2 regions of the Streptococcus sp. D7B5 genome follow, and region 1 is predicted to be linked to the other one. Evidence: predicted binding sites of a transcription regulator. Region 1 holds the regulator's gene; the other holds the start of a gene.
The links. Region 1 encodes Rex, which represses fermentation and respiration genes when NADH is low (regulators of the CRP and FNR family bind a similar motif). Its sites were predicted from a motif close to TTGTGAANTANTTCACAA; they were not measured.
Positions count from the first base shown of each region.

Region 2: adhE (bifunctional acetaldehyde-CoA/alcohol dehydrogenase) is a predicted target of Rex. The motif match lies at 10,823-10,840, and genes of this name have one in related genera.

Region 1 is NZ_CP121467.1:546,459-558,949, reverse strand. It holds gene coaB (phosphopantothenate--cysteine ligase) at 1-521, opposite strand, end outside; gene P8P68_RS02665 (formate--tetrahydrofolate ligase) at 750-2,420, shown strand; gene pcrA (DNA helicase PcrA) at 2,603-4,894, shown strand; gene radC (DNA repair protein RadC) at 4,937-5,617, shown strand; gene P8P68_RS02650 (hypothetical protein) at 5,632-6,120, opposite strand; gene P8P68_RS02645 (gamma-glutamyl-gamma-aminobutyrate hydrolase family protein) at 6,144-6,833, opposite strand; gene P8P68_RS02640 (redox-sensing transcriptional repressor Rex) at 6,849-7,490, opposite strand; gene P8P68_RS02635 (DUF4649 family protein) at 7,573-7,788, opposite strand; gene P8P68_RS02630 (DUF1831 domain-containing protein) at 7,795-8,142, opposite strand; gene P8P68_RS02625 (cysteine desulfurase family protein) at 8,147-9,262, opposite strand; gene P8P68_RS02620 (ribose-phosphate diphosphokinase) at 9,272-10,231, opposite strand; gene P8P68_RS02615 (CYTH domain-containing protein) at 10,343-10,912, opposite strand; gene P8P68_RS02610 (GTP pyrophosphokinase family protein) at 11,042-11,713, shown strand; gene P8P68_RS02605 (NAD kinase) at 11,697-12,491, shown strand, end outside.
Region 2 is NZ_CP121467.1:1,268,046-1,280,536, forward strand. It holds tRNA gene P8P68_RS06130 (tRNA-Ala) at 1-33, opposite strand, end outside; rRNA gene P8P68_RS06135 (16S ribosomal RNA) at 85-1,630, opposite strand; tRNA gene P8P68_RS06140 (tRNA-Glu) at 1,863-1,934, opposite strand; gene P8P68_RS06145 (hypothetical protein) at 1,999-2,472, opposite strand; gene nusG (transcription termination/antitermination protein NusG) at 2,593-3,129, opposite strand; gene secE (preprotein translocase subunit SecE) at 3,188-3,364, opposite strand; gene rpmG (50S ribosomal protein L33) at 3,374-3,526, opposite strand; gene pbp2a (penicillin-binding protein PBP2A) at 3,579-5,774, opposite strand; gene P8P68_RS06170 (RluA family pseudouridine synthase) at 5,861-6,736, shown strand; gene gap (type I glyceraldehyde-3-phosphate dehydrogenase) at 6,812-7,819, opposite strand; gene adhE (bifunctional acetaldehyde-CoA/alcohol dehydrogenase) at 8,138-10,789, opposite strand; gene P8P68_RS06185 (MORN repeat-containing protein) at 11,085-11,498, opposite strand; gene P8P68_RS06190 (low molecular weight protein-tyrosine-phosphatase) at 11,485-11,928, opposite strand; gene yajC (preprotein translocase subunit YajC) at 11,976-12,296, opposite strand; gene tkt (transketolase) at 12,416-12,491, opposite strand, start outside.

The sequences.
Region 1 (12,491 bases):
TTTCGTGCGATCTCAATGAGATAATCCTCAGAGACATCAACCAGCAATTTAAACCCAATCAGATGAATGGCAGGATTCCATTCCTTGACTAGAGAGATGATTTTGGGTGTTTTTTTCAGGAATAAGATCTGAACCTCATCAGTTGAAGAAATCTTAGCTTCTATATTTTGCTTGTCTAATAATTCTTCCAGATTAGAGCTCGTCTTAACTTCATCTAGTCCCGTCATATAAACAGGAGTGTAGTCAGAAACTGCCATCGAATGAATCAAGACCTGATAATCTTGAACACACTTTTTCATCTCTAAAAGAAGATCATTCGTATTTTTGATTTCTAGAATGGTTAGATGGCGATGAGGTTCTGGCTTAAGAGCACTAGGAGTAGTAATCAGACAAATCTCATGACCAGCAGCAAGTAGGGTTTCGGTAATAATTTTCCCCAAGCGACCAGTCGAGTGATTCGTGATAGAGCGGACGCTATCGATTGCTTCACTTGTGCCGCCTGACGTAACTAAAATTTTCATAGGACTATTGTACACAAAAATAAACAGTAAGTAAAATGAAAGCGATAAATTTTTGGAAAAACGAAGCTACACTATAGTTTATAACTATAAAGCCATATAAAATTTTCAAAAGAGCCCTAAAAATCTTTAAAACAATGATATTTACGAACGTTTAGAGAGTTTATGGATGTTAAAAATCTTGTTTTGTGATATAATGAATTATCACATTAGAGGTTAGAGGAGTTTTGAATGAAAACAGATATTGAAATCGCACAGAGTATTGAGTTGAAACCAATCGTTGATGTTGTTGAGAAACTTGGTATTTCTTACGACGATTTGGAATTGTACGGGAAGTATAAGGCTAAACTCAGCTTTGATAAAATTCGTGCAGTTGAGAGCAATCCAGTTGGGAAATTAATCTTGGTTACTGCCATCAATCCAACTCCAGCAGGTGAAGGAAAATCAACTATTACCATTGGTCTTGCGGATGCCTTGAACAAGATTGGCAAAAAAACCATGATTGCTATCCGCGAACCATCTCTTGGTCCAGTCATGGGGATTAAGGGTGGTGCAGCTGGTGGTGGTTACGCCCAAGTGCTTCCAATGGAGGACATCAACCTTCACTTTACCGGGGATATGCATGCCATTACAACAGCCAACAATGCTCTTTCAGCCTTGATTGACAATCACTTGCACCAAGGAAATGAGCTGGGAATCGACCAACGTCGTATTCTCTGGAAACGTGTAGTGGACTTGAACGACCGCGCCCTTCGTCATGTAACCGTTGGACTTGGTGGTCCTCTAAACAGTATTCCTCGTGAGGATGGTTTTGATATTACAGTTGCTTCAGAAATCATGGCCATTCTTTGCTTGGCAACGGACATCGAGGACTTGAAACGTCGTTTGGCGAATATCGTTATTGGCTATCGCTATGACCGTACACCAGTTACTGTTGGTGATTTACAGATTGAGGGAGCATTAGCATTGATTTTGAAAGATGCTATCAAACCGAACTTGGTTCAGACAATTTACGGTACACCTGCCTTTGTACACGGTGGTCCATTTGCCAATATCGCTCATGGATGTAACTCTGTTTTGGCAACAAGCACAGCCCTTCACTTGGCTGATTATACTGTTACTGAAGCTGGTTTTGGTGCGGACCTTGGTGCTGAGAAATTCCTTGACATTAAGACACCAAACTTGCCAGCATCTCCAGATGCTGTTGTCATCGTCGCAACTCTCCGTGCCCTTAAGATGAATGGTGGTGTAGCTAAGGACGCTCTTACAGAGGAAAATGTAGAAGCAGTTCGTGCAGGTTTTGCTAACTTGAAACGCCACGTTGAGAACATCCGTAAGTTCGGTATTCCAGCAGTTGTAGCTATCAATGAATTTGTTTCTGATACAGAGGCTGAAATCGCAGCCTTGAAGGAACTTTGTGCCTCAATCGATGTACCAGTAGAATTGGCTAGTGTCTGGGCTGATGGCGCAGAAGGTGGTGTAACACTTGCCGAAACACTTGTCAAGACAATCTCTGAAAATCCAGCCAACTACACTCGTCTTTATGACAATGACCTTTCTGTCCAAGAAAAGATTGAAAAGATTGTTACTGAAATCTATCGTGGTAGCAAAGTGAACTTTGAGAAGAAAGCTCAAACACAAATCGCTCAAATCGTTCAAAACGGATGGGACAAATTGCCAATCTGTATGGCTAAAACTCAGTACAGTTTCTCAGACAATCCAAATGCACTTGGAGCACCAGAAAACTTTGAAATTACCATTCGTGAATTGGTACCAAAATTAGGGGCAGGCTTTATTGTTGCCCTAACTGGTGATGTCATGACCATGCCAGGCCTTCCAAAACGACCAGCCGCTCTTAATATGGATGTTGAAAGCGACGGAACTGTTCTAGGATTGTTCTAATAGTTTAATTGAATTAAAATGAGTTTGGAAATAATATCCAAGCTCATTTTTTTATCTAGCTTTAAGGAGTTGTCTTCAGCTGATAATAGAGTTACTTTCTAGACGCAATCAGTCTAGGTAAAGATATTTTCCTCGATTTCTGATATAATAGAAACATTGACTTCAAGAGTAAGGAAGAGAAAATGAACGCATTATTGAATGGAATGAATGACCGTCAGGCTGAGGCAGTGCAAACGACAGAAGGGCCCTTATTAATCATGGCTGGTGCTGGTTCTGGGAAGACTCGTGTTTTAACTCACAGAATCGCCTACTTGATTGATGAAAAGATGGTCAATCCTTGGAATATTTTGGCCATTACCTTTACCAATAAGGCGGCGCGTGAGATGAAGGAGCGTGCCTATGGCCTCAATCCAGCTACTCAGGACTGTTTGATTGCGACCTTTCACTCCATGTGTGTTCGTATCCTACGTCGCGATGCGGATCATATTGGCTACAATCGGAATTTCACTATTGTAGATCCTGGTGAGCAACGAACTCTCATGAAACGCATTCTCAAGCAGTTAAACTTGGATCCAAAAAAATGGAATGAACGAACCATTTTGGGAACCATTTCCAATGCTAAGAATGACTTGATTGATGATGTGGCTTATGCTGCTCAGGCTGGTGATATGTATACGCAAATCGTGGCCCAGTGTTATACAGCTTATCAAAAGGAGCTTCGTCAGTCTGAGTCCGTTGACTTTGATGATTTGATTATGCTGACCCTGCGTCTCTTTGATCAAAATCCTGACGTCTTGACTTACTATCAGCAGAAGTTCCAGTACATTCATGTTGATGAGTACCAAGATACCAACCATGCCCAGTATCAATTGGTCAAACTCTTGGCTTCACGCTTTAAAAATATCTGCGTAGTCGGTGATGCTGACCAGTCTATTTACGGTTGGCGTGGGGCTGATATGCAGAATATCTTGGATTTTGAGAAAGATTATCCTCAAGCCAAGGTAGTTTTGCTAGAGGAAAATTACCGTTCAACCAAAACCATTCTCCAAGCAGCCAATGACGTCATCAAAAACAATAAAAACCGTCGCCCCAAGAATCTCTGGACCCAGAATGCCGATGGGGAGCAAATCGTTTATTATCGCGCAAATGACGAACAGGATGAGGCTGTTTTTGTAGCCAAAACCATTGATGAACTTGGTCGTAGTCAAAACTTCCTCCACAAGGATTTTGCAGTTCTTTATCGGACTAATGCGCAATCCCGTACTATTGAGGAAGCACTGCTTAAGTCCAATATTCCTTATACTATGGTCGGAGGGACCAAGTTCTACAGCCGTAAGGAAATCCGTGATATTATCGCCTACCTTAATCTTATTGCTAATTTAAGTGACAATATCAGTTTTGAGCGCATTATTAACGAACCAAAACGTGGAATTGGCCCAGGAACCGTTGAGAAAATCCGTGATTTTGCGAATATGCAAGAGATGTCTATGCTGGATGCTTCAGCTAATATTATGTTGTCTGGCATCAAAGGAAAAGCAGCACAGTCAATTTGGGACTTTGCCAATATGATCTTGGATTTGCGAGAAAAACTGGATCAATTAACTATCACCGAGCTGGTGGAGGCTGTTCTAGAAAAAACAGGTTATGTCGATATTCTTAATGCTCAGGCAACCTTGGAAAGCAAGGCGCGGGTTGAAAATATCGAAGAGTTCCTATCTGTTACCAAGAACTTTGATGACAATCCTGATAGTCAAGAAGAAGAAACAGGTTTGGATAAACTCAGTCATTTCTTGAATGACTTAGCCTTGATTGCAGATACGGATACAGGCAGTCAGGAGACATCAGAAGTGACCTTGATGACCCTCCATGCAGCTAAGGGACTTGAGTTCCCAGTTGTCTTTATCATTGGGATGGAGGAAAATGTCTTTCCCCTTAGCCGTGCAGCAGAAGATCCGGATGAACTGGAAGAGGAACGTCGTTTGGCCTATGTAGGTATCACGCGCGCGGAGAAAATCCTCTATCTGACCAATGCCAACTCTCGATTACTGTTTGGGAAGACCAACTATAACCGTCCAACACGTTTCATCAATGAAATCAGTTCGGACTTGCTTGAGTATCAGGGCTTGGCTCGACCAGCCAATACTAGCTTTAAGGCTTCTTATAGCAGTGGCGGAGTGGCCTTTGGTCAAGGTATGAGCTTAGCCCAGGCCCTTCAAGAACGGAAACGCAATGCCGCACCAAGCTCTATCCAGTCTAGTGGTCTCCCATTTGGTCAGTTTGCAGCCGGAAATAAAAAAGATTCAAGCGATACCAACTGGTCTATTGGGGATATTGCTCTCCACAAGAAGTGGGGAGAGGGAACTGTTCTGGAAGTCTCTGGTAGCGGTGATACTCAGGAGTTGAAAATCAATTTCCCAGAAGTGGGGCTGAAAAAACTCTTAGCCAGTGTAGCCCCAATTGAGAAAAAAATCTAATTTTCTATCCTTCTCACGAATAATAAAGTGAGGAGGATTTTTATGTACAGTATTTCATTCCAAGAAGATTCACTCTTGCCTAGAGAAAGACTGGTTAAAGAAGGAGTAGAGGCACTGAGCAATCAAGAATTGCTAGCAATTCTACTCAGAACCGGAACGCGTACGGCCAATGTTTTTGAAATTTCCCAGAAAGTCTTAAACAGTTTGACTAGTCTAACTGATTTGAAAAAAATGACCCTGCAGGAATTGCAGAGTCTGTCTGGCATTGGACGGATTAAGGCCATTGAACTACAAGCAGTGATTGAACTGGGACATCGCATTCACAAACATGAAACCCTTGAGATGGAAAGTATTCTCAGTAGTCAAAAGCTAGCCAAGAAAATGCAACAGGAACTTGGCGATAAAAAACAAGAGCACCTAGTGGCGCTCTATCTCAATACTCAAAATCAAATCATTCATCAGCAAACTATTTTTATCGGATCTGCGACACGCAGCATTGCTGAACCGAGGGAAATTCTTCACTATGCCCTCAAGCATATGGCTACCTCAGTGATTCTCGTTCACAATCATCCATCTGGTGCAGTATCTCCTAGTCGAAATGATGATCATGTCACTAAACTAGTCAAGGAAGCCTGCGAACTGATGGGAATTGTGTTTCTGGATCATCTAATTGTCTCTCACTCGGATTACTTTAGTTACCGTGAAAAGACGGATCTGATTTAAGATTACACATGATCTTACTCAATCACTTTTAAAACATAGGAATCTACTTCTGCCATATTGATAACAGGAAGAGGTTTTATCGTGGGTACAAGTAAATTTTCTTGAACGATAAAGTTGATAATCGCATTGAAATCTTCGATTTTATAATATCTTTTTTTATGAATGAGAATATCTCTGTAAAAGTAAAGACTTGAATGAAATTTACTTTTTAGTTTAGCATCTCCCTTTTTACAAAATCGTTTTGCCTTTTTAGACATTTCTTTCAGCTGTTTTTCTTTTTCTTTTTGAGATAGTTTATCGAAATTCTCTTTATTCTTAGAAAAAGATTGGTAACTTTCCGCTGTTAAAAGTCTATAGAGATTAGAAAGATGAAAGCAAACCCTTATTTCTTTTTCATTGTTTGATAAGAAAAGATTAGCTTCCTTTTCCTTATAAGATATGAAAACATTAGCTTCTATATCTCTCAAAATCTCATGAGTAGAAGGTATTTTAATTTCATTCATGATTAATAACCTATTTATAAGTCCTAGAGTTCGTTAACAACATAGTCAAATAGCGTTTTATCTTTGGGACGATTTTCAAAGAGAAATTCTGGATGCCATTGGACACCAAGATAAGGAAAGCCGTCCGTAGTTGTCACAGCCTCAATGATTCCATCTTTAGGATCATGTGCTACAACCTTAAGATTTGAGGCTAGATCTTTAATGCTCTGGTGGTGGAAGGAGTTGATGTGAGAGATTTCTCCATAGATTTCTCGGAGAATCGTATTAGGTTCCGTTACGAGGCGTTGGGTAGTATATTCGGCTGAACAGTCCTGCCAATGATCCTCGATATCTTGGTGTAGCGTGCCTCCCATGGCGACATTGAAAAGTTGAGTACCCCGACAAACAGAGAAAATTGGTTTCTTTTGCTTAATCGCTTCTTTGATAAGTGCTAGTTCAAAAATATCTCTTTGAAGATGGTAGTCATCACTATCAATAGCCTTTGGTTCACCATAGTATTTTGGATCAACATTTTGCCCACCCGTTAGGATGAGCTTATCAATGATACTGATGTAATAGGCAGCCATTTCTTGATCACCAATTGGTAGGATGATTGGAATTCCGCCAGCGTCCTTGACTCCTTCAACAAAGCCTTTTGCTGCATAGCTCATCATGATGTCATCATCTGGATGAGCTTTTTCATTTCCTGTAATCCCAATAACTGGTTTTTTCATAAATGCTTTCGCTTTCTAATCCTCTTTACGCATAAAATAGAGGAGGGTTTGGAGTTCACTTGTCAAATCGACATACTGAACAACCACATCTTTTGGGAGGTGAAGGTGAACAGGGGAAAAGCTGAGAATACCTTTTATACCAGCATCGACCAAAAGATTGGCAACTTCTTGTGATTTAACACTTGGAACTGTTAGGATAGCAGTTTTGACATCTGCTTCTTTGATTTTTTCTTTAATCTGTGAGATACCATAGATTGGAATTCCATCAGGTGTTTGGCTTCCAACTTCTGGATGGTCATCTAGGTCAAAGGCCATGATAATTTTCATCTTGTTACGCTCGTGGAAGCGGTAGTGGAGAAGGGCATGGCCCATATTTCCAATCCCAACCAACATAACATTTGTAATGGAGTTATCATTTAGGAGGTCAGCAAAAAAATTCATCAATTTTTTGACATCGTAACCAAAACCTCGACGACCTAGTTCACCAAAATAGGAAAAATCCCGACGAACGGTCGCAGAATCGATACCGATAGCCTCTGCAATTTGCTTGGAGTTGGCACGTTCGATTTTTTCTGCATGAAATCGCTTGAAAATTCGGTAGTAAAGAGAGAGTCTTTTTGCTGTTGCTTTTGGAATAGCAGACTGTTTATCTTTCACAAAATCACAACCTTTCTATTCTTCTATTTTATAGAAACATTGTGAAAAAATCAACAAAAACAAGAAAAAACTAAGAAATTTCTTAGTTTTTATCTGAAAAATGAGCTTGTGATAGAAAACGGTAGAGATCGCCAACCAATCCTTGATAAATCACCTTATCATTCAGCGTTAAGGAGCTGATTAGGAGAGTATCAGGTAGGGTCACACAGCCAGATAGAGATAACATGAGCTCTTCGTAATCCTTATATTCAAGTATACGTTCTACGTGATAGTTATCTTGATAGGTAAGTCGATACATAGTCAATTATCTTTTTTCTTTAGTGAAGATACCGCGTTCTACAAGGCTGTCCATGAGGAAGTAGAATTTTTCTTGATGAATGTGGTGGTCTTCTGATTTAAAGATATTGACCAAACGAAGACCAGACTTGTCAGTGATATTGAGTTTAGCACCTGTAAGGTCTTTATTGATGATGATTTTTAGGTTGAAGCCTTCACCGCTGTTAGGCACTTTCTCAAGCAAACGAGTCAGTTCGAAGTTTCCAACTTTTGTTTCAAAGAAAGTATTATCTTTCAGTGTGAACTTTTTGACAGTTGGGCTAAGTGTATAGTCGTAGCGGCAGTTTTGTAGTTTAATGGTTTTTTCGAATGCCATTAGATTAATCTCCAATAATATTTTTTAAGGTTTGTGCGAGTTGTTTCAGTTCTTCTTCGGTATTAAGAGGAGAGAGACTGATACGGACAGATTCTTTCAAACGAGGCGAATCGGGCCCATAAAAAGCTTCAAGCACATGACTGGTTTGCACAATACCAGCAGTACAAGCCGAACCGGTAGAAATTGAAATTCCTTCAAGATCTAACCGTAGTAAGAGCAAATCATTTTTTTGACCAGGAAAGCCAATGTTGACAACATAAGGTAGTTGGTGGTTGCTTTCATTGAGATAGTAGTCTAAATCAGCAATTTCTTCTAAAAAAGTAGCTTTGAGTGCGCTTAGTTTTTGGTAATGCTCAACTTGGTCATTTAAATCCTCTTTGAGAGCAACGACCATACCTACAATAGCAGCGAGATTTTCTGTTCCAGCCCGTTTCTTTAGTTCTTGGTCTCCACCGTGAAGGTAGGAATCAAAGTCCGCGGAAGAGGCATAAAGAAAGCCAACTCCTTTTGGCCCATGGAATTTGTGGGCAGAAGCACTGAGGAAATCAATTCCTAACTCCTCTGGATGGATAGGAATTTTCCCAATAGCTTGAACAGCATCTACATGATATGCAGAAGGATGATCTTTTAAAATACGTCCAATCTCAGCGATAGGTAAGAGACTTCCTGTTTCATTATTAGCATACATGGTGGAAACGAGAATGGTATCGTCACGTAAGGCTTCTTGAATTTGCTGAGCAGTTATTTCTTGATTTACTGGTTGGATGATGGTCGCTTCAAAACCAAAATGTTGAACCAGATAATCGATAGTTTCAAGCACAGAATGGTGTTCAATAGCTGTCGTGATGATATGTTTTCCACGATTTTGATGACGGAGACAATAGCCAATAATGGCTGTATTGTTACTTTCTGTACCACCAGACGTAAAAAAGATATGTTGAGGTTTGGTTCCTAGTAAGTGAGCTAAGTCTTGACGAGCCTCTCGCAAGAGTTTGCCAGCCTGCCGACCATGGCCATGAATACTAGAAGGATTACCATGAGTTTCTTGCATGACCTTGGTCATTTCAGAAATAGCTACTGCTGACATAGGAGTCGTAGCAGCATTGTCCAAATAAATCAAAGAATCACCTTATTTCTTTTTGTTGTAAGCAAAGAGTGGGCTGACTGGTTTTCTTTCGTGAATGCGGACGATAGCATCACCAATTAATTCGCTAGCAGTAATGTAACATACATTTTCTGGAGTTCTTTCTTTGGTTGCTACAGAGTCCGTTACAAGGATTTCTTTAATGTTAGTTGCGTCTAGAAGGTCTGCTGCACCTTCAACAAATAAACCGTGACTAGATACCGCATAGATTTCAGTTGCCCCTTCGCGTTCAACGATTTTTGCTGCTTCAGAGAAAGTACGACCAGTATTTAGGATGTCGTCAATCAAGATAGCTTTCTTGCCTTCAACATCCCCAATGATATAGCCTTCGTTACGATCAGAATCGTCTTGGGCGTAGTCAATGATAGCGATAGGAGCATCAAGGTATTCAGCCAAACTACGAGCACGTTTAACACCAGAGTTCTTTGGACTAACAACAACAACATCAGAGCCAAGAAGTCCTTTATCACAGTAGTGCTTAGCAAATAGAGGAACAGTATAAAGATTATCTACAGGAATATCAAAGAAACCTTGGACTTGAACAGCGTGGAGGTCCAGCGTTAGAACACGGCTTACACCAGCTTTGACAAGCATATTGGCAACCAGTTTCGCAGTGAGGGGTTCACGAGAAGAAGCGATACGATCCTGACGCGCATAACCAAAGTAAGGAAGGACAACGTTGATACTATGAGCACTTGCACGTACACAAGCATCAACCATGATCAACAACTCCATCAAGTGGTTGCTAACAGGGTAGCTGGTTGACTGGATGATGTAGACATCGTAACCACGGACACTTTCTTCAATGTTGACCTGGATTTCGCCGTCAGAAAATTGTCGAGAGGATAACTTCCCGAGAGGTACACCAACTGTATCCGCAATCTTTTGAGCGATTTCATGGTTAGAGTTTAGGGTGAAAAGTTTCATGTTGTTTCTATCTGACATTATAGACCGTCCTCTGTAAACTTTGCGAATCTCCTTTGAGAAAGTTCTGTTTTTCAAAGCAAGATTCTTTTATTTTTATCTTTTCTATTCTACCAAAAAAAGGAGATTATTTCAGCTTTTTTTCATGCTTTTAATAAAACGAATTAATTTTGAAGGAGCTTTCTGGTAAGTTATGTGATTTTCATCTAAAAATTGCTGAAAATCGACTTTTCCTTGTTCAAAATTAGTGACTTCAAGTTCCAGTTCGTAGTCGGTTTGACCAAAGTAATGGCTTTGGTCTAAGGCCATCAAACCGATAGCGGTTTCCATTTCGTAACGAATCGTTTCAAGACAACCTAGAATAAGCCAGTCATGACTTTCAATACCAATCTCAGTAAGTTTCTCCAGAACCATCCCTTGAGGTAGGATCTGTTTTTCTAAATAATATTCAGCTTCTGGAAGAGTCATTTTTTGATTGTATTCCATATTTCCAATAGTTTGAGGAACTTTCAAGGTTAATTCAGCGCAATCTGAAAGGGCGCGAATGCGCATGGCAACCTTTTTTTCGCGCAACTGGAAATCTGGCGTGTCAATGTAGTAGTTTTTTTGGTGAATAGGAGATATATGGGCAAACTGTTTTTTTAAATGATTGTAGTCATCTTTTTTCAGTAGTGTTTTCAGTTCAATTTCTAATTGTTTCATTTTTCTAACCTTTTCTTTATCTTTGAAAGCGGATTTATGGTATAATGTACAATGTATTTATTGTATAAGATTGTAGTGAAAAAATCAAAAATTTTTAACAGCACAATCTCATACTAAAAGGGAGAAAATATGACCATAGAATGGGAAGAATTTTTAGATCCTTACATTCAAGCTGTTGGTGAATTGAAGATTAAACTTCGTGGGATTCGAAAACAGTACCGTAAGCAAAACAAGCATTCTCCGATTGAGTTTGTAACTGGTCGGGTAAAACCGATTGAGAGTATCAAAGAAAAAATGGCTCGTCGAGGAATTACTTATGCAACTCTGGAAAATGACTTGCAAGATATCGCAGGGCTACGTGTCATGGTTCAGTTTGTTGATGACGTGGAAGAAGTTGTTGCAATTCTACGTAAACGTCACGATATGAGAGTCGTTCAGGAACGAGATTATATCAACCATCGTAAGGCGTCGGGTTATCGTTCTTATCATGTTGTTGTCGAATATACTGTAGATACGATAAATGGGGCTAAGACCATTCTCGCCGAGATTCAAATTCGGACCTTGGCTATGAACTTTTGGGCTACCATTGAGCATTCGCTCAATTATAAGTACCAGGGGGACTTTCCAGAGGAAATAAAAGAAAGATTGGAAATCACTGCCAAAATTGCTCATCAACTAGATGAAGAAATGGGCAAGATTCGAGATGACATTCAGGAAGCTCAGGCACTCTTTGATCCTTTGAGTAGAAAACTAAACGACGGTGTAGGAAATAGTGACGATACAGATGAAGAATACAGGTAAGCGAGTTGACCTCATAGCTAATAGAAAGCCGCAGAGTCAGAAAGTTTTACATAAACTGAGGGAAAAACTCAAAAAACAGCATTTTATAATCAATGATACAAATCCCGATATCGTCATTTCGATTGGTGGAGATGGGATGCTTTTGTCTGCTTTTCACAAGTACGAGAATCAGTTAGACAAGGTTCGATTTGTAGGTGTACATACAGGACACTTGGGATTTTACACGGATTACCGTGACTTTGAGTTGGACCAGTTGGTTACCAATCTCCAACTGGATTCTGGAGCCAAAGTTTCTTATCCAGTCCTGAATGTCAAAGTGACTCTTGAAAATGGTGATGTAAAAACCTTCCGTGCTCTAAATGAAGCGAGCATCCGTCGGTCAGACCGCACCATGGTTGCAGATATCATCATTAACCACGTTCCATTCGAGCGCTTTCGTGGAGATGGTGTGACTGTCTCAACGCCAACAGGGAGCACTGCCTATAACAAATCCTTGGGAGGAGCAGTTTTGCATCCTACCATTGAAGCCTTGCAGTTGACGGAAATAGCAAGTCTTAACAACCGAGTCTATCGTACTCTGGGATCATCGATCATTATTCCCAAAAAAGATAAAATTGAACTTCTGCCAACACGCAATGATTACCACACGATATCAGTCGATAACAGCGTCTATTCCTTCCGTAATATCGAACGGATTGAGTATCAAATCGACCATCACAAGATTCACTTCGTAGCGACTCCAAGCCACACTAGCTTCTGGAATCGTGTTAAAGATGCC
Region 2 (12,491 bases), 720 kb from region 1:
AAGCAGGCGCTCTCCCAGCTGAGCTAAGGCCCCACAAGACCTCTCAAGACTAAACAAGACCAATGTGCAGTTCCTTATCCTTAGAAAGGAGGTGATCCAGCCGCACCTTCCGATACGGCTACCTTGTTACGACTTCACCCCAATCATCTATCCCACCTTAGGCGGCTGGCTCCAAATGGTTACCTCACCGACTTCGGGTGTTACAAACTCTCGTGGTGTGACGGGCGGTGTGTACAAGGCCCGGGAACGTATTCACCGCGGCGTGCTGATCCGCGATTACTAGCGATTCCGACTTCATGTAGGCGAGTTGCAGCCTACAATCCGAACTGAGACTGGCTTTAAGAGATTAGCTTGCCGTCACCGGCTTGCGACTCGTTGTACCAGCCATTGTAGCACGTGTGTAGCCCAGGTCATAAGGGGCATGATGATTTGACGTCATCCCCACCTTCCTCCGGTTTATTACCGGCAGTCTCGCTAGAGTGCCCAACTGAATGATGGCAACTAACAATAGGGGTTGCGCTCGTTGCGGGACTTAACCCAACATCTCACGACACGAGCTGACGACAACCATGCACCACCTGTCACCTCTGTCCCGAAGGAAAACTCTATCTCTAGAGCGGTCAGAGGGATGTCAAGACCTGGTAAGGTTCTTCGCGTTGCTTCGAATTAAACCACATGCTCCACCGCTTGTGCGGGCCCCCGTCAATTCCTTTGAGTTTCAACCTTGCGGTCGTACTCCCCAGGCGGAGTGCTTAATGCGTTAGCTGCGGCACTAAACCCCGGAAAGGGTCTAACACCTAGCACTCATCGTTTACGGCGTGGACTACCAGGGTATCTAATCCTGTTTGCTCCCCACGCTTTCGAGCCTCAGCGTCAGTTACAAGCCAGAGAGCCGCTTTCGCCACCGGTGTTCCTCCATATATCTACGCATTTCACCGCTACACATGGAATTCCACTCTCCCCTCTTGCACTCAAGTTAAACAGTTTCCAAAGCGTACTATGGTTAAGCCACAGCCTTTAACTTCAGACTTATCTAACCGCCTGCGCTCGCTTTACGCCCAATAAATCCGGACAACGCTCGGGACCTACGTATTACCGCGGCTGCTGGCACGTAGTTAGCCGTCCCTTTCTGGTAAGATACCGTCACAGTGTGAACTTTCCACTCTCACACTCGTTCTTCTCTTACAACAGAGCTTTACGATCCGAAAACCTTCTTCACTCACGCGGCGTTGCTCGGTCAGACTTCCGTCCATTGCCGAAGATTCCCTACTGCTGCCTCCCGTAGGAGTCTGGGCCGTGTCTCAGTCCCAGTGTGGCCGATCACCCTCTCAGGTCGGCTATGTATCGTTGCCTTGGTGAGCCGTTACCTCACCAACTAGCTAATACAACGCAGGTCCATCTGGTAGTGATGCAATTGCACCTTTTAAGTAAATGTCATGCAACATCTACTCTTATGCGGTATTAGCTATCGTTTCCAATAGTTATCCCCCGCTACCAGGCAGGTTACCTACGCGTTACTCACCCGTTCGCAACTCATCCAGAGAAGCAAGCTCCTCCTTCAGCGTTCTACTTGCATGTATTAGGCACGCCGCCAGCGTTCGTCCTGAGCCAGGATCAAACTCTCATTAAAAGTTTGAGTTCTCACTCATTTCTGTCACTGACAGATTTATTGTTTTTCATTGTTCAGTACTATAACATCAGTTATAGTGCCCTGCACATTGGTTCGTCTTGTTCAGTTTTCAAAGGTCTTTGTCTCTCACTTCTCTCATGAGCGACAACTATATTAGTATATCACAGCTAGCTCTCTCTGTCAACAAGTTTTTTAAACTTTTTTCTAAGTTTTTTCTAACCACAATATACCATAGTCCGTACGGGATTCGAACCCGTGTTACCGCCGTGAAAAGGCGGTGTCTTAACCCCTTGACCAACGGACCTTGAGCTTTTCAACTCTTTCTATTATACCTACTTTTCCGCCTTTGTCAAGGACTTTTTTCCTCTTTATCGAAATTCTGAAAAGATAAGGGAAAGTTCTCTCAGGAGAGCTTTACGTCCTCTAAAGACTTCTCCTCCCATTAGACGGTCTATTAATTCTTGTTTTTCCATACTCTGCTTTGATTTGTAATTCTTTAGAAGTTCGTGAAAGAGATAATAATCGTCCAGCCTGAGTCCTTTCTCTCCTAGACGATGGCTAATCTCACTCACCTCTTCATAGGGTTCTTTGTCAAAACGGCGCTTGTGGCTTTCCTGTTTACGGATGTAATCTAGGATACGATTTCTAAACTTTGTTTTAAAGCAGACATAAAGTCGATGGCGCTCCCCCTCTAGTAACTCTGGGTTGCAACTCACCAGCTCATACAGACATAACATGCCTTCCTGATCCCAGTCCTCTTTCTCCCACAGATGCAAATGATAATCTTTGCGACACTTATGGACGATTCCCTTGCTTTCTTCATATAAGTCTTTTAGATTCATAGACCTCTCCTTTCTGCATTTAGTTTAGCAAAATGCGCGAGTCCATGGGTCTACTTCCTCTGTTTTATACTTCTTCCTCCCTCAACGGCACATAAAAAGAGAGGCAAAGCCTCTCTGGGGTTATAATTCTGCAATTTGGTTGAGATTCACTTCTGCAATCGTATCATTACCAAACATAGAGATAATCATCTTCACTTTGTTGTTATCAATTTCAGTAATTTTACCTGTGTAGTCTGCAAAAGCGCCATCAATGATGCGGACTGTCTGGCCAACTTCAACATCAATATCGAACTCTTGAACAGTTTGTCCCATTGAAACCAGAATATCACGGATTTCTTGTTCCAAAAGTGGAGTTGGTTTTGATCTGTTACCGTGTGAGCCGACGAATCCTGTTACGTTAGGTGTGTTTCGAACGACGAACCATGCTTCATCGGTCATGACCATTTCTACAAGGACATAACCTGGAAAGCGATTCTCTTCAACTTCCTTTTTCTTTCCATTTTTCTCAACTTGCACGGTTTGTGTTGGAATCTCAACACGTAGAATATTATCCAACATGTTATATGTTTGCGCACGTTGCAATAGATTTTCTTTTACCTTATTTTCATAGCCAGAATAAGTTTGTAGAACAAACCATCCCTTGTCAAAACTATCCATGATATTTCCTTTCATACATATGATAGAAGAAAGTTAGCAGAACTTCTCCACTTTTCTTCTAAAAAATGTTAATAAATCGAATCAAACCTGATACAATCAACTGGTCAAAAATGTAAATGATGACCACAAAGAAGGCTGTGTATTCCATAATAGAGCGAAAATCTCTCCAGCTTTCTTTGCGAGTTGGCCAAGTTGTTTCTTTAAGAAGTTTAAAAATATCCTTAATAAAGCCCATCGTTCTCTCCTATCTCGTTTCTCTATGTGTCGTATATTTTCCACAATGTTTACAAAATTTATTTACTTCTAGTCGTGTTGGCTTGGGGTTCCCACTAATTTTGATTGAATAATTCCTTGAACCACAAACTGCACAAGCTAGGCTTGCTTTTTTTAGTGCCATAACGCCTCCATCTTATCTATTATAACAAGAAACCTAGGCTTTGACAAGCCTCTTAACGAAATAGATTAAGGATTGAGTCCCATATTGTCTGGGCTTTTTCTTTTATTTTAGCTTCTGAAATCGCACGACCTGCTTCATCTACAAGATTTTGTGCACGACTACGAATATCTCCTATTGGGTCCTCAGACTGGTTTGTCTCATTTTCAACAACCTGCTTTTTCGTATTTTCTGGTTCAATACCATTTTGTTTATAAGCATTCTCAACTGTAAAAGTGCTACCTGTAGTGTAAGGTAAAATGGTATTAGCCATACTTCTAAAGACATGGGCTGCTCCATTGGAGGTCGAACCTGCTAGATAATGGTTCTCATCTGTTGTTGGGAAACCGAGCCAGTGGCTGATTACCACATCCGGAGTATAGCCGATCACCCACTGGTCACTTGTATATTCTGGGTTGAAAACAGCTTCAGTCGTACCTGTTTTACCAGCCATAACATAATCTGCCGGTGACGAACTAATTCCTGTACCATTGGTAAATGTTCCTAGCATCATGCTGGTCATTTTATCGGCTACCGACTTATCAATCACTCGTTTTTGGGAGTTTTTATGACTCTTGATGATCTGGCCGCTGGCATTTTCAATACGAGTGATGAAATGTGCTTCAGGCATCAAACCTCCATTAGCAAAGGCTGCATAGGCTTGCGCCATCTGGAGAGGATTCGTTTCCACACCTCCACCAAGAGCAACTCCAAGAACTCGGTCAACTTTTTCCATATTCAGACCAAATCTCTCCCCAGCGTCAAAAGCTTTGTCAATACCTAATTCATTTACAGTCGCAACAGCTGGCAGGTTGAGTGATTCCGCCAAGGCCTGATACATAGGTACTTCTGGAGATGTCTTAATACCCGCATAGTTATCTACTTGATAACTGTTGTACTGCATCGTATGATTATCCAGTTGCTTGTTCAAGGCCCATCCTGCTTCTACTGCGGGTGTATAAACGACTAAAGGTTTAATGGTTGAGCCTGGGCTACGCTTAGACTGAGTGGCATAGTTGAAATTGCGAAAGCCTGGTTTGTCATCACCAGCTACACGACCAACAACTCCACGCACTCCACCTGTTTTAGGCTCTAGAGCAACACTACCTGATTCGGCATGCGTTCCGTCTTCTGCTATTGGAAATAGCGCAGTGTTTTCATAAATAACCTGCATGTTTGCTTGGTAGTTTTGGTCAAGCTCTGTGTAGATTCGATAGCCATTGTTGACAATCTCTTCTTCTGTGAGATTGTACTTGGAAACCGCTTCGTTGACAACAGCATCAAAATAGGACGGGTAACGATAATCCGAAACTTTGCCTTCATACTTATCTTGCAGTTGAGAAGCCATATCTACTCCAGCCGCTTCGGTTTCTTGATTTTTATCAATATAGCCCGCTGCAACCATATTTTGCAAAACAGTATCCCTACGGTTGGTCGAAGTTTCAACAGAATTTAATGGATTATACAATTCTGGTCCCTTGAGCATCCCTGCTAGAGTGGCCGCCTGATCAAGCGTTAGCTGTGAAGCTGATACACCGAAATATTTCTTACTTGCATCTTCAACACCCCATACCCCATTTCCAAAGTAGGCGTTATTGAGGTACATAGTAAGGATTTGCTCCTTGCTGTATTTCTTTGTCAACTCTAAGGCAAGGAAAAACTCCTTGGCCTTCCGTTCAACGGTTTGGTCCTGAGAAAGATAGGCATTTTTCGCCAACTGTTGAGTGATGGTAGACCCCCCTCCAGAACGACCCGCTGTAAGGATGGCTAGAAAGAAACGACCGTAGTTAATCCCATCATTTTTATAAAAGGAACGGTCCTCTGTCGCGACGACAGCATTCTGCAAGTCTTTACTGATATCTGTCAGTTCAACATAGGTTCCCTTTTGACCTGATAGGGCGCCTGCCTCTTTTTCTTCGCGGTCAAAAATCAGAGTTCGTGTTTTCAAGGCATTTTGCAAATCATTAACATTGGTAGATTTGGCTATGGCAAATAGGTAGGTTCCTACTAGCAAACCTGCACTTAACCCTAAAATGATGACGATTTTTGTCAGATGGTAACGACGCCAAAATTTCCGAATCGGACCTACATGGCCTAGTTTTTTTCTATCGCTCCGAGAACGACGCATACTAGTAGAATCAGACTCTGCTGATTCACTCGTTTCTTTTTTAAAGAGAGAAAGAAACTTCTCAAATAATTTATCTAATTTCATGCGTTTATTTTATCATCTTCACCATAGGAACTCAAGAATTTAGCTATTCCCTATCCAAATAGGGCTTTTTTTGTTACAATATCTGTATGCAATTCACATTTACATTACCCGAATCCTTGCCTCAAATGACGGTCAAACAATTCCTAGAGGAACAACTCCTCATCCCTAGAAAGATCCGCCATTTCTTGAGAACAAAAAAGAACATCTTAATTAACCACAAAGAAGTTCACTGGAACGAGATGGTCAAACCAGGAGACGTTTGCCAGTTGACTTTTGACGAGGAAGATTATCCCAAAAAAGAAATCCTTTGGGGAAATCCAGACCTCGTTCAAGAGGTTTATCAAGACCAACATCTCATTATCGTTAACAAGCCAGAGGGAATGAAAACTCATGGAAATCAACCTGATGAAATTGCCCTTCTCAACCATGTCTCTGCCTACATTGGTCAAACCTGCTATGTCGTTCATCGCCTGGATATGGAAACAAGCGGTTTAGTGCTTTTTGCTAAAAATCCTTTTATCCTACCCATTCTCAATCGTTTGTTGGAGAAGAAGGAAATTGCTCGCGAGTACTGGGCACTCGTAAAGGGGCAAGTGGGGAACAAAGAACTTATCTTCCGAGATAAAATTGGTCGTGATCGACACGATCGCAGAAAACGAGTGGTAGATCCCAAAAAGGGGCAACATGCCGAAACCCAGGTAAGCCGACTAAAGCAATTTCCAAATCAGACTACCCTTGTCCGTTGCAAACTAAAGACCGGTCGAACGCATCAAATCCGTGTTCACCTTTCTCACCATAAGCACCCTATCCTAGGCGATCCTCTCTATAATAGTAAATCAAAGACAAATCGGCTTATGCTCCACGCCTTTCGACTTTCCTTTACCCATCCACTCACCTTAGAACAATTGAGTTTTACTGCCCTCTCGGATACTTTCGAAACAGAATTAAAACAAAATGGATGACACTATCATCCATTTTGTTTTATCTAAAAATAGAAAAAGCAAGACCGGAAGGCCTTGCTTTTATCGACTCAAGAATTATTTAGCGATTTTTGCAAAGTATTCAAGAGTACGTACAAGTTGTGCAGTGTATGACATTTCGTTGTCGTACCATGATACAACTTTAACCAATTGTTTACCATCAACGTCAAGAACTTTAGTTTGAGTTGCGTCAAACAATGAACCGTAAGACATACCTACGATATCTGAAGATACGATTGGATCTTCTGTGTAACCGTATGATTCGTTTGAAGCTGCTTTCATAGCTGCGTTTACTTCATCAACAGTAACGTTCTTTTCAAGAACTGCTACCAATTCAGTAACTGATCCAGTTGGAGTTGGAACGCGTTGTGCAGATCCGTCAAGTTTACCGTTCAATTCTGGGATTACAAGACCGATAGCTTTAGCAGCACCAGTTGAGTTAGGAACGATGTTTGCAGCACCAGCGCGAGCACGGCGAAGGTCACCACCACGGTGTGGTCCGTCAAGGATCATTTGGTCACCAGTGTAAGCATGGATAGTAGTCATCAATCCTTCTACAACACCGAAGTTGTCTTGAAGAGCTTTAGCCATTGGAGCCAAGCAGTTTGTAGTACATGAAGCACCTGAGATAACTGTTTCAGTACCGTCAAGAACATCGTGGTTAGTGTTAAATACAACTGTTTTAACGTCGTTTCCACCAGGAGCAGTGATAACAACTTTCTTAGCTCCACCTTTAAGGTGTTTTTCAGCTGCATCTTTCTTAGCAAAGAAACCAGTTGCTTCAAGAACGATTTCTACACCGTCAGTAGCCCAGTCGATTTGTTCTGGATCACGTTCAGCAGAAACTTTAACGAATTTACCGTTAACTTCGAATCCACCTTCTTTAACTTCTACAGTACCGTCGAAACGACCTTGAGTTGTGTCGTATTTCAACAAGTGTGCAAGCATAACTGGATCTGTAAGGTCGTTGATGCGAGTAACTTCAACACCTTCTACGTTTTGGATACGGCGGAAAGCAAGACGACCGATACGGCCGAAACCGTTAATACCAACTTTAACTACCATTAGTGATTTCCTCCTTATGAAAATCATGAAAATTTTATTGTGAAAAGAGTAACTTGAATCACTACAAATCACCTTTCAACAAACCTATTATATAACTATTTGAGTTTAATTGCAAGTACGGGCGTTGATTTTCTCTCCCCCTTTTCTACTTTTTCTCCCCCTTTTTATTCATCCATTTTTTTATTTTCAAAGCATATCTCTAGAATCTTTTATAATATCTGTATATTCTCTTTATTTCAAGGTGAAACTCCAATTTCAACTCTTTCAGAGTTTACAAAAAAGAGACAGGATATTTCCTGCCTCTAGGCTGATAAACGATTATTTACGACGTCCTGGTCGTTCTGCATAACCATAGTAAGCATCTGCCATGATTTCTTCCATGTCAGCTACCATTGGCAAGCGAGGGTTAGCAGGTGAACATTGGTCTTCATAAGCAAGTAAGGCAATTTCATGCAAGCTGTCTTTCCAAGCTTTTTCATCGATTCCAAAGCCTTTGAAGTTCATTGTGATTCCAACTGCTTCACCAAGATCGTAAACTGCTTTGGCATAAGCTTCAACCGCTTCTTCTGGAGTTGAGTGAGGCAATCCAAGCATTCTAGCAATATCTTGGAATTTTTCGTCAGCTTTCCAGTAGTTATACTTAGGCCATGTAGTCGTCTTAGATGGGCGAGTACCATTGTAACGGATAACGTATGGAAGCAAGATTGCGTTTGTACGTCCGTGAACAGTATGGTGAACCGCACCGATCTTGTGGGCCATTGAGTGGCTCATACCAAGGAAGGCATTGGCAAAGGCCATACCAGCCATTGTAGATGCATTGTGCATTTTTTCGCGAGCTTCTGGATCAGCTGTCTTAACAGATTTTTCCAACCATTCAAAGACAAGTTTGATTGTTTGAAGGGCGATACCGTCTGTATAGTCGTTAGCGAAGTTTGAAGTGTATGCTTCAGTCGCGTGAGTCAAGACGTCCATACCTGTATCCGCAGCGATGAAGTCTGGAACTGACTCAACCAAAGCAGGGTCAACAATCGCAATAGTTGGTGTCAATGAGTAGTCAGCCAATGGGTATTTACGATTGTTTTTCTTATCAGAGATAACGGCAAATGGTGTTACTTCTGAACCTGTACCTGAAGTTGTTGGAATACCTATGTATTTCGCTTTTTTACCAAGTGATGGGAAGCGGAAGGCACGTTTACGGATGTCCATGAATTTTTGAACCAAGTCACGGAAGTCGATTTGTGGTTGTTCGTAGAAGAGCCACATTACTTTCGCTGCATCCATTGGAGAACCACCACCAAGAGCGATGATTGTGTCTGGTTCAAATGCTCTCATTACTTCAGTACCACGTTCTACAGTTGTGATATCTGGGTCTGGTTCAACGTCTGAGAAGACTTGGACAGTTACACGGTTGCTGCGTTTGTTCAATTGGTCAATAATGCGTTGAACAAAACCAAGTTTTTCGATCGATTTGTCTGTAACAATCATAACGCGTTCAATATCTTCACATGTTTGAAGGTATTGGATAGAATTGCGTTCGAAGTAAATTTTTGAAGGAACTTTAAACCACTGCATATTATTTCTACGTTTCCCTACTTTCTTGATGTTTAGAAGGTTGATCGCACTCACGTTATCACCGACTGAGTTGTGTCCATATGAACCACATCCAAGTGTCAATGATGGAATGAAGGCATTGTATACGTCACCGATACCACCGAAAGTAGATGGAGAGTTCCAGATAATACGCATAGCTTTGATTTCTGTACCAAAGCGTTTAGCAAGCTCTTCGTCTTTTGTATGGATAGCTGCTGAGTGACCAAGTCCGTTAAACTCAACCATTTGACGAGCTTTTGTAAGACCATCTTCTGTGTCTTCAGCTTTTAGGACAGCAATAACTGGTGACAATTTCTCACGAGTCAATGGTTCTTTCGGTCCTACTTCTGCACATTCTGCAGCCAAGATGTTTGTTCCTTCTGGAACGCTAAATCCTGCTTGTTCAGCAATCCATGCTGCTGGTTTACCAACGATGTTTGCATTTAGTTTAGCACCTGCACAGTTTTTGCTATTAGCTTTTACACCGAAACAGAATTCTTCAAGAAGGGCTTTTTCTTTTTTGTTTACAAAGTAAGTGTGATATGATTTGAATTCTTCTACAAATTCGTCATATACTTCTTTATCAATGATAACGGCTTGTTCTGATGCACAGACCATCCCATTATCAAATGACTTAGACATAACAATATCATGAGCAGCTTGACGAAGGTCAGCAGATTTTTCTACATAGGCAGGAACGTTTCCGGCACCTACCCCAAGAGCTGGTTTTCCACATGAGTATGCAGCTTTAACCATGGCATTACCACCAGTTGCAAGGATAGTTGCAACACCTTCGTGGTTCATAAGCGCTCCAGTTGCTTCCATAGATGGTTCTGTAATCCATTGAACACAGTTTTCAGGTGCTCCAGCCGCAATAGCTGCATCACGAACGATTTGTGCTGCGTGAGCTGATGATTCTTGAGCAGATGGGTGGAAGGCAAAAACGATTGGGTTACGTGTTTTCAAAGCAATCAAGGATTTGAAAATCGCTGTTGAAGTTGGGTTTGTTGTCGGAGTGACACCACAGATTACACCGACAGGCTCCGCAATCTTTGTCAAACCTGTAATTGGATCATCTTCGATAACTCCAACTGTTTTAACTCCACGCATATTGTTCACTACGTGCTCACAGGCAAATAGATTCTTTGTTGCCTTGTCTTCAAATACTCCACGACCAGTTTCTTCAACTGCATGTTGTGCAAGGATACCGTGCGCGTCAAGTGCTGCAACCGAAGCTTTTGCCACGATGTAGTCAACTTGCTCTTGGTTCAACTTGCGCATTTCATCAAGCGCAACCAAGGCTTTTTTCACGAGACCATCGACATGCTTTTCAGCAGCAAGTTGTTTTTCCTCTGGTGTTACTGTTTTTTTATCAGCCATATTATCCTCCATAGCCTTTAAGGATTTTATCCTTTGTTAATTTTTTCACAAATTTATTATAACTCTTTTTTTATGCTTTGTAAACAGTTTCATGAGCATTTCACAAAGAAATTTTCTAAGATTGTGATTTTTTTCTCAATATGGCTACGCAACAGAGTTTTGCTTAGACGATTGTGAAATTATGGAGAAAATTTTTTTATTTCACAAAGTTTTTCTAGTTGAGAGTTAGTTATCGAATTCAAAAGTAGAAAGCGTTTTCTTTTTAGATTTTGAAAATAGTCTCCTAACTTGGAGACTACTGTTTTTGTTGAAAAACGCCTTGTTTAAAGGTTCCTTCATAAACAACTTCTTGCTCTGTCGTCAACTTCCCTTGACCTTCAGCCTGACCGTTTACAAAATCACCTTCGTATTTCCAGCCATCTTTTGATTGGAAAGTTCCTTTCCCGTTAAAGGCTCCATTATTGAAATCACCTGTATATTGGTCTCCGTTTTCAAAGGTCAGGGTCCCTTGACCATTCATTTTCCCTCGTACCAAGGTGCCATCATAAACAAGAGCTCCACCATCAAGTGTCAGGACACCCTTTTTAGGCGTATTTAGCAGAAATACCGAAAGAGCACAGAGTACCATTACGACAACTGCAATGAGTTCTAACCTAGGACGAGTTAGGTAAACTCTACACTTCTCATAAAATTGTTTAAGCTTTTCCATTGTCAGTCTCATTTTCTAATCGATCTAGCCAGCGTTGACATCCACTTGTAATACGAGCATAGGTTTCCTCAAAATCTCCTGTATACCAAGGATCTGGGACACTTTCAGCCGCAAAAGAGTAGATCTTGTACTGTAGTTCCTGAGGACACATGTGACGCAGATCTGAAACGTTTGAAGCATCCATTCCGATAACGTAATCAAACGATTCAAAGTCTTCTCTGCCAATCTGAAGCGATGTTTTATCTTTGTCATACGGGATCTGATACTGCTGGAAAATCGCCTGCGTTCCCTTATGAATCGGATTACCATGTTCCCAAGACGAAGTTGCACGACTCTCAACTTGATAATCACTCGTCATGGACTTCATCACAAACTCTGCCATGGGGCTACGGCAAATATTTCCTAAGCACACAAATACTATTTTTTTCATCCCTTTTCCTCTCATCTCATAGAAAAACGGGAGTGACAGGTCCCGTTTTATTCTTCGATTGCTCCGCCTTCGTCAACAACTGTTCCTTCTGGTGTCACAGCTTCTTTGAGTGGCAAAACGGTCTTGATAGCAGCCAATTCAAAAGTCAAGTAGACCCCATCTACATCCAGTACGATTGTTCCTTTTTCAGTATCTACTTCATCCACTGTTCCGTAAAGTCCACCAATTGTAATGACTTCATAGCCTTTTTGAAGCTTGTTCAAGCTTTCCATACGCTTTTGTGCTTGTTTCTTTTGAGAACGTTGCATAAAGAACATCAAGGCCATCATCCCTACAAGCATGATTAAAAAAGTAATATTTGGATCCATTGTTTTCTCCTTTGTATTTTACATAGGACTACTATATCAAATTTCAGCTACTTTTACAAGGTTGTGCCTTGTTTTATGGCAATAAAAAAATCAGAGTTTTTACTCTGATTTTTCTGCGATTATTTCAAGTTTTGAACGACTTTGACTAGATTTTCAACTGTAAATCCGTACTCTGCCAATACTTTTGGTGCTGGG